2 regions of the Arthrobacter sp. DNA4 genome follow, and region 1 is predicted to be linked to the other one. Evidence: riboswitches for the same ligand, from Rfam matches in the RefSeq annotation. Region 1 holds a riboswitch; the other holds the start of a gene.
The links. A riboswitch is a leader RNA that binds a small molecule or an ion and turns the genes downstream of it on or off. The one in region 1 is predicted to bind thiamine pyrophosphate.

Region 1 (4,563 bases):
ACGGCCTGCCCAGGCGGCCAAGGTAGAGCCCGCCGTCCTGCTCGGCCACCACCTCAAGGCCCAGCGCACGCTGGTAGTAGTCGGTCATGACCTTCATGTCGCCCACCTTGAGCATCACGGTGCCCATGGCGAGGTCGGCAGGAAGAAGATCCTGGCTGCTGGCTGATGCGGTCATTGAACGCTCCTAGCATTGGCGGCCGTCCCATTGGCGGCCTGTCACCTCTTAAAATTACTTGAAGCTTCAATTTATTCCAAGTCCCTGCGAGCCGTTTGTCAGCGAATGATCCGCCCGCCCAGCACCACGTGCTCCAGCGCATGAATGGTCTCCGGTACCGCCCGCGGGTCTTCCCGGCATACGACGACGTCGGCGCGGGCCCCTTCCTCCACTCCGTGCGCTCCCAGCCACGTTCGTGCTGCCCAGCAGGCGGAGTCGAGGGCCGCGTCCATGGGCAGGCCGGCGCCGTGCAGGGCCAGGATTTCGTCCGTGATCCTGCCGTGCCGGATCACGCTGCCGGCGTCGGTACCGGCAAAGATGCGCACGCCCGCGGCATGGGCTTCCGCCACCCGCTCGAGCCTGCGTTCCCACAGGGCGCGCATGTGCGCGGCATAGCGTGGGAACTTGGGATCCGCCTGCGCAGCAATGTCGGGGAAGGTGGCGATATTGATGAGCGTGGGCACGATCGGTACGCCCTGCTCCACGAACCGGGGCAGGTGGCGGGGCAGGAGCCCGGTGGCGTGCTCGACGCAGTCAATGCCGGCGTCCAGCACCTGGTCCAGGGTGTCTTCGGCGAAGCAGTGCGCCGTCACCCGGGCGCCTTCGTCGTGCGCCGCCTGGACGGCATCGCGTACGACGGCGGCGGGAAACGACGGCGCCAGGTCGCCGGCGCTGCGGTCAATCCAGTCGCCCCACCAGCTTGACCCAGCCGTCGCCGTCGCGCGCCTGCTTGCGGACGGCCTCCACGAGGCCGTCCGGTTCAACTTCCTCAGCGAAGCCCCGCAGGTAGCGGCGCGTCCGGGCGATATGGCGCCCGGCACGGATCAACACCGGGAAGTCCCTGCCACCCTGCATCCAGCGGGTATCCGCCGGCGAGCCGGCGTCCCGGACCAGGAGGGTTCCGGCGTTGAGGTCCGCCTGCGCCTGGTCCCTGGCGGCTGCGGGCTCCACAGGGCCTGCGGGGCCCAGGCCGATGTGGCAGTGGGCGTCCACGAAGCCCGGCAGGACCCAGCCGTCGAGTATCCGGCCGGGAGGAGTGTCCGGCTTGTTGAACGTGAGCCTTCCGTCCACCGACCAAAGTCCATGCCGCACCCGGTCCGGTGCGGTCAGGACGGGTCCACGGAAGTGGATGATGTCTGCCATGGCGCTCCTTTCGATGCCCGGTCAGGCTAGCACCGCAATTATGACAAGCCCGGTTCAGGGGCCTGTGGTAGCTTCGTTCCTGACCACACGGGTGCCCTTGCAGGGGCTGAGATCGGGCTGACGCAGCCTGCGACCGTTGAACCTGTCCGGGTAATGCCGGCGAAGGAAGTGAGTATTCCCTTGAGTACGCAAAACACCCAGTTGAACCCTGCCCTGCTGCCGTCCGCCGGGGAGCCCGGCGACGCATCGGAACAGCCCGTGACCCAGTCCCTGAAGTCCCATTCCCTCGCCTACCTTGCGGATGAGGCGTCCGGGATCCGGGTACCTGTGACGGAAATTGCCCTTGAACCGTCACCCAACGGCCAGCCGAACGCACCCTTCCGGACTTACCGGACTGCGGGGCCCGGCAGCGACCCCGTCCGCGGGCTGCAGCCCTTCCGCGCAGAGTGGATCGCGGCGCGCGGGGACACCGAGCCCTACGGCGGCCGGGAGCGCAACCTGCTCGATGACGGCCGGTCGGCCGTACGCCGCGGCGCCGCCTCCGCGGAGTGGAAGGGCGCACAGCCGGTGCCCCGCCGCGCCGTCGACGGCCGGACGGTGACGCAGATGCACTATGCCCGGCAGGGAATCGTCACTCAGGAAATGCGGTTCGTGGCGCTGCGCGAAAACTGCGACGTTGAGCTGGTCCGCAGCGAGGTTGCTGCCGGCAGGGCCATCATCCCGAACAACATCAACCATCCGGAATCCGAGCCGATGATCATTGGCAAGGCTTTCCTGGTGAAAATCAACGCGAACATTGGCAACTCCGCGGTGACGAGCTCCATCGCGGAGGAGGTGGACAAGCTGCAGTGGGCCACCCAGTGGGGTGCCGACACCGTCATGGACCTCTCCACCGGCGACGACATCCACACCACGCGGGAGTGGATCATCCGCAACTCCCCCGTGCCGATCGGGACGGTGCCGATCTACCAGGCGCTGGAAAAGGTCAACGGCGAGGCCAACGCCCTCACCTGGGAGATCTTCCGGGACACGGTGATCGAACAGTGCGAACAGGGTGTGGACTACATGACCATCCACGCTGGCGTGCTGCTCCGCTATGTTCCGCTGACCGCCAACCGCGTCACCGGCATTGTCTCGCGCGGTGGCTCCATCATGGCGGGCTGGTGCCTGGCCCACCACCAGGAGAACTTCCTGTACACGCACTTCGATGAGCTGTGCGAAATCTTCGCCAAATACGACGTCGCCTTCTCGCTGGGTGACGGCCTCCGCCCCGGTTCCACGGCGGACGCCAACGACGCCGCGCAGTTCGCGGAGCTGGACACGCTCGCCGAGCTGACGCAGCGGGCCTGGGAGTATGACGTCCAGGTGATGGTGGAGGGGCCGGGCCACGTTCCCTTCCACCTGGTCCGTGAGAACGTGGAACGGCAGCAGGAGCTGTGCAAGGGTGCGCCCTTCTATACCCTGGGCCCGCTGGTCACCGACATCGCTCCCGGCTACGACCACATCACGTCGGCAATCGGCGCCACCGAGATTGCCCGGTACGGGACAGCCATGCTCTGCTACGTCACACCAAAGGAACATCTGGGGCTGCCCAACAAGGACGACGTCAAGACGGGTGTCATCACCTACAAGATCGCGGCGCACGCGGCGGACCTGGCCAAGGGCCACACGGGGGCGCACGAACGGGACGATGCCCTGTCCAAGGCACGGTTCGAATTCCGCTGGCGCGACCAGTTCGCCCTGTCCCTGGATCCTGTGACCGCGGAGGCGTTCCACGACGAGACGCTTCCCGCTGAACCAGCCAAGACGGCGCACTTCTGTTCCATGTGCGGGCCCAAGTTCTGCTCCATGCGGATCAGCCAGGATATCCGTGACGAATACGGGTCGGCAGACTCGCAGGCGGCACTGGCGGACATGGCCTCCGGCATGCGGGAGAAGAGCCAGGAGTTCCTGGCCAAGGGCGGCAAGGTGTACCTGCCGGAGCCGACGGTCGCTGCCGGCAGCTAGGACGCCCGGGCGGGCTGGCTCCGGCTGACCCCGCTGATGAACTGGCGGATGACCCGGTCCCCGTCCAGGGAGTCCTGGGGCCGGTGCCCTCCCGCGGCAACGCGGTGCAGGGCACCGGTCTCCCTGAGGTACCCGGCAATTTCCTCGTAAAGCGGCTCCCAGCCACCAGTCAGGACCAGCGTGGGGACACCGGGAACAATATGCAGCGGCGCCTCCCAGGATGGCGCCTGGAGCCTGAGCCTGCGGGCGGAGCGTTTTTCCTCGATGGTGGTAAGCTGCTGGAGGTCGGTGGCGTAGACGCGGCGGACGAATTCGCGCTGGAAGTCCTCGTCACTGAGCTGGTGGCGGACGTCGAAAAGCGGCTGCATCAGGCTGATGTGCGCGGCCGTGGTAAGCAGCTCCGCCGTCAGCGACAGGCAGGCCGGCTCCACCAGGGTCAGCGAAAAGACCAGGTCCGGACGTTCCACCGCGGCCATCATGGCGGGGATCGCCCCCTGGGAGTGTGCCACCACATGTCCGCCGGCGGCCCCGCGGCCATCGTCGGCAAGCGACCCCAGGATGATCGCGGTGTCTTCCGTGAAGGAGGATTCCAGCGGCTCCGCGGCGGAATCGTAGCCGTGCCTGCGGAGGAACAGGGCATCATAGGCCAGTGCCATGCCGTGCTGGCGGGGCCATGCGGCGGCGCCAAAGGTACCGGCGCCGTGCACGAACACTACCCTCTGCTTGAACATGTCCCAACCCTATTCCACGGTGCCGACATCCCAACGAAAAAGCGCCAGGTGTCGTCTTGAGCAGTCAAAACGTCACCTGGCGCTTCCCGATGTTGGGGAACTGCTACTTGCCCATGAACTTGTCGAAGCCCTTGGGAAGGTTCAGCTGGGACGGGTCGAAGTCGCCGCCCTGCTGGCCGAAGGCCGCTCCTGTGGGCAGCGCCTTGGCAGCGTTGGCACGGCGGGCTTCGGCTTCCTTACGCTCCTGCGCAGCCTTCGCCGGGTTTCCGGACTTTGGCTTTTTCTTCGGCGCGTTCTTGGCGTTCTTGCGCGCACCGCCGCCGGCTCCGGGCAGGCCGGGCATCCCGGGCATTCCCGGCATGCCGCCCTGGGCCATCTTCTTCATCATCTTCTGGGCCTGGGCGAAGCGCTCCAGCAGGCCGTTGACCTCGGAGACGTGGACACCGGAACCACGGGCGATGCGGGCGC
Region 2 (4,563 bases), 330 kb from region 1:
CATGATGCCCGGGAGCAGCGGCAGGGCCTCCCGCGCCCAGCCGGGGACGTTGCCGCCGTTGCTCAGGGCCTCGCAGATGACCAGCACGAAGCGGTCCACCAGGCGGCGCAGCGGCGCGGTGGTGTGGGCGTAGGCGGCGCCGATGGCCGACTGGATGCCGTCTTCGGGGACAGTGCCATCGAAGGCGGTGTAGGACGCGCCACGGAACAGCATGCCGGCTGAGTGCATGATGGCCAGCTGCCGGGGATCGGTGGGATCGAGCGACCGGAGGTACTCGCCGTAGCTGACTTCCCCGTCCCACGGCCTGCCCAGCACCTCGGTCTGCAGCCGGAAATGCCGCAGGGACCGTTCATCCGGTGCGGGCATGGTGCGCAGGATGCCCACTTTGCCCTCCAGCATGAGCTGTGCGGCGGCCATTCCGGTCATCAGGGAAATCTGCGCATTCCAGTCCTCCACGGGAAGCTGCGGAACAGCGTCGATCCGGTAGCCGCCGTCGGGCAACTGGACGATCTCCTGCTCAGGCATGTTCAGGCTGGCGCCCCCGCGTGCCCGTTCCAGCGCCACCCGCTTCAGCCCCACCTCGCGGAGCAGCCCCAGCACGGGCGAGGCAGTCCCGGCGTCAAGATCGGCCTGGGCGCCTTTGTAGCTGAGCTTGTCACGGCTGATGACCCGCGCCCGCCGGACGCCCACGGACAGCACTGTCGCGTCGCCGTCGAGCGTGAAGTCCCAGACGAAAGCCGAACACTCCTGGCCGGGCAACAGGCTTCCGGCGCCCTCGCTGATCACCTCGGGGTGCAGCGGGATCCGGCCGTCCGGGGCGTAGAACGTCTGTCCGCGGCGCCGGGTTTCGGCGTCCAGCGGGCCGCCCGGAGCAACGAACGCCGGAACGTCGGCGATGGCGTACATGACCCGGTAGCCGTTTCCGTCCCGTTCGATGAACACTGCCTGGTCCAGGTCCGTGGAGGACGCCGGATCGATGGTCACGAACTCGACGGCGGTCAGGTCGTAGGACGGCAGTTTCAGCGCCGCGATGGCGGCCCGGGCGTCTTCCACTGCTTCGGCGGGGTACGGCCCCGGCAGTTCAAGTTCCGTCCGCAGCAGGCCCAGCGCCTCTTCCAGGGCGTTCTTGTGGTCATGGACGTTGGGGGCCAACCGATGATGTGACACAAAAATCAGCGTATCCCCAAGTCCCGGAATTAAGCAGGCTCAGGAGCCGGTGCCGTCCAGCGCGTCGAGCAGGGAGGCGGCGGCGGCCGCGGGGTCGGGTGCCTCCGTGATGGCGCGGACCACCACGATCCTGCCGGCACCCGCCTCCACCACGTCCCGGACGTTTCCGTGGTCGATGCCGCCGATGGCAAACCACGGCACGGGATCTCCGGCCTGCCGGGAGGCTTCGGCGGCATATGTCACCAGTTCAGGGCCGACGGCGGCCCTGCCGGGTTTGGTGGGTGTGGCCCAGACCGGACCCACGCAGAAATAGTCCAGCCCTGACGGCCCAACCGTTGCGGCCAAGGCGGCGTCCACCTGGTCGGTGGTGTGGCTGGAGAGTCCAATGGCCGCGTTTCCGTTGACCAGCGTCCGTGCTGCCGGCAGCGGAAGGTCCTTCTGGCCAATGTGGAACACCGGTGCCCCGGACAGCACGGCGATGTCCGCACGGTCGTTGACGGCCCAGAGCCGGCCGTGGCGTACCGCTGTTTCCTTCAGGACCGCCAGGAGGTCCAGTTCCTCTGCGGCCTCGATGGTCTTGTCGCGCAGCTGGATGATGTCCACGCCGCCGGCAAACGCGGCGTCAACGAACTCCGCGAAATCGCCGCGCGCCGTCCGTGCGTCGGTGCAGAGGTACAGGCGGGTTGCCTTGAGGGCGTCGCTGTGGGGCGTTGGCAACTTCGGCGGTGAGGGCCGCGGTGGCTGGAGCGTGGGGGCGGCGGGCAGGGATGAGGCGGACACATTCATGCCTGCAAGCCTAGTTCCTCTAAACTGGGCAGGTACTGCGGGAGCCTGCGGCAGCTGTCACAAAGCGCCGGGCTGAGAGGGCGTCAGAGCCGACCGCTTGACCTGATCCGGTTAATGCCGGCGTAGGGAAGGAACCACATGCGCAACCCCGTTGACAATGTCCCCGGGCCCGCCCATACCGGCATCCAGTCCACCGTCCGGGCCGACGTCGCCGTCATCGGCGGGGGAGTGGTGGGCCATGGCATCGCCTGGGAGGCGCAGCGTTCCGGACGCTCCGTTGCCCTGATCGATGACGCACCCGGAAACGGTGCCAGCTGGGCCGCCGCGGGCATGCTTGCCCCGGTCAGCGAACTTCACTACCAGGAGGAGGACCTCCTGGAACTGATGCTTGAGGCATCGTCCCGCTGGCCCGGGTTCGCCGCGGGGATCGCCGGCGCGACGGGGGCGGATTGTGGATACCTGACGACGCCGACACTCGCCGTGGGTGCCGACGCCGCGGACCGCCGCGCGCTGATGGACCTCCGCGCGGTACAACAGGCCAACGGACTGGGGGTGGAGCCCCTGGCCGTGCGCGAAGCCCGCAAACGCGAACCGCTGCTCAGTCCCGCCATCGCCTGCGCCCTGGACACACCCGCAGACCACCAGGTGGATCCCCGGCGCCTGGTGGCAGCCCTGCGGCTGGCCCTCGCGGGCGCTGCTCTTAGGTCCCCGGAGCTGGCCGCCGCCGGAGCGGTGGACGGGTATGCCGTACCCGACCGGGCCGCCGGCCTGCTGTGGGAGGGCGGAACGGTTACCGGTGCCAGCCTCGCCGGCGGCGGCACCGTCCTGGCGGCGGAAACCATCGTGGCCAACGGCCTGCAGGCAGGGGACCTTGGGGGCCTGCCCGACGGCCTCGACCTGCCACTGCGCCCAGTCCACGGGGACATCCTCCGCCTCGCCGTTCCGCAGCACCTCCAGCCCCTGGTGACCTCCACGGTGCGCGGCCTGGTTCACGGCGTCCCCGTCTACATCGTCCCCCGGCAGGACGGAACCGTGGTGATAGGGGCAACCCAGCGCGAGGACGCGCTCTCCGATGCCGTGAGCGCCGGAGGCGTCTACCAGCTGCTGCGGGACGCGCAGGCGCTGGTGCCCGCCGTCGCCGAACTGGAACTGCTCGAGTGCACCGCCCGGGCCCGCCCCGGTACCCCTGACAACGCGCCCCTGCTGGGCCGCGTGCGGGTGGATCCGGGGTCCGGAAACCCTGCCGACGGGCACGTCCCGGGACTCATCATCGCCACCGGGTTCTTCCGGCACGGCGTCCTGCTCACACCCGCCGCAGCCGCCATCTGCACGGCGCTGCTGGACGGTACATCCGATTCCCGCTGGGCGCCCTTCAGCCCGGAGCGGTTCTCCCGGCCGGCGGCAGCCGCCACCACACCCCACATCAAGGAGACAGCGTGAACATCACCCTGAACGGAAATACGCACGAGGTGGCCGACGGCGCCTCCATCACCACGCTCGTCAGCCAGGTCACCGGGCGCCCGCTGGCACCCAACGGACAGGCGACGGACGGCGGGAAACTGGGCGTCGCCGTCGCGCATAATGCCCAGGTGGTGCCGCGCAGCCAATGGTTCGCCACCGCGCTCGCCGAGGGCGACGATATTGAACTTGTCACTGCAGTACAGGGAGGCTGACGCCATGACCGAAACCAACACCATCAACCCCGCCGGAAACGCGGGTGCCGCCGACGCCCTGGTGATTGACGGCGTCGCCCTCGGATCCCGGCTCATCATGGGCACGGGCGGGGCACCCAGCCTGGACGGCCTGGGCGCAGCGCTGCTGGCCTCCGGCACCGCCCTGACCACAGTGGCCATGCGGCGGTACTCCACGGCTGAAACCGGGTCGCTGTTCCAGCTGCTGGTGGACCATGGGATCCGCGTGCTGCCCAACACTGCCGGCTGCTTCACGGCCAGGGACGCGGTCCTTACTGCGGAACTTGCCCGGGAGGCTCTGGAGACCGACTGGGTGAAACTGGAGGTCATCGCGGACGAGCAGACCCTCCTGCCGGACGCCGTGGAGCTCGTGGACGCCACGGAGCAGCTGGTCAACCGGGGGTTCAAGGTCTTCGCCTACACGAATGACGACCCCGTGCTTGCGCTGCGGCTGGAGAACCTCGGCGCCACGGCCGTCATGCCGCTGGGCGCCCCGATCGGCACCGGACTGGGAATCCTGAACCCGCACAACATCGAGCTCATCGTTTCCCGCGCCTCGGTGCCGGTGGTTTTGGACGCGGGGATCGGCACGGCGTCAGACGCCGCGCTGGCCATGGAGCTGGGTTGCGACGCCGTCCTGCTGGCCACGGCAGTGACGCGGGCCCAGAACCCCGCGCTCATGGGCGAGGCGTTCAAGCATGCAGTGATCTCCGGCAGGATGGCCAGGGCCGCCGGGCGCATCCCTCGCCGGGAGCACGCCCTTGCCTCGTCCGCGATGGAGGGCCGGGCGGAGTTCCTCTGACCCCACCGTGAGACAGGTGTGGCCACCACCCGGATGGGTGGTGGCCACACGCGTATTTACTGACCTGCCGGCGGTCAGCGCCGCAGAATGACAGTCAGCCGCTCCGTGTCCCGGCGC

Region 2: it holds a riboswitch for thiamine pyrophosphate, as region 1 does, so the genes downstream of both, NMQ03_RS14185 (FAD-dependent oxidoreductase) here and thiC (phosphomethylpyrimidine synthase ThiC) in region 1, are expected to answer to the same signal.

Annotation. Positions count from the first base shown of each region.
Region 1 covers NZ_CP101466.1:2,758,889-2,763,451, forward strand. Annotated here, with positions in the region: partial or broken gene NMQ03_RS12725 (VOC family protein) at 1-127, opposite strand, end outside; partial or broken gene NMQ03_RS12730 (amidohydrolase family protein) at 274-1,357, opposite strand; TPP riboswitch at 1,435-1,542, shown strand; gene thiC (phosphomethylpyrimidine synthase ThiC) at 1,559-3,364, shown strand; gene NMQ03_RS12740 (alpha/beta hydrolase) at 3,361-4,095, opposite strand; gene ffh (signal recognition particle protein) at 4,199-4,563, opposite strand, start outside.
Region 2 covers NZ_CP101466.1:3,091,242-3,095,804, reverse strand. Annotated here, with positions in the region: gene NMQ03_RS14195 (RNB domain-containing ribonuclease) at 1-1,167, opposite strand, end outside; gene thiE (thiamine phosphate synthase) at 1,207-1,953, opposite strand; TPP riboswitch at 1,981-2,099, shown strand; gene NMQ03_RS14185 (FAD-dependent oxidoreductase) at 2,092-3,393, shown strand; gene thiS (sulfur carrier protein ThiS) at 3,390-3,626, shown strand; gene NMQ03_RS14175 (thiazole synthase) at 3,631-4,446, shown strand; gene NMQ03_RS14170 (hypothetical protein) at 4,521-4,563, opposite strand, start outside.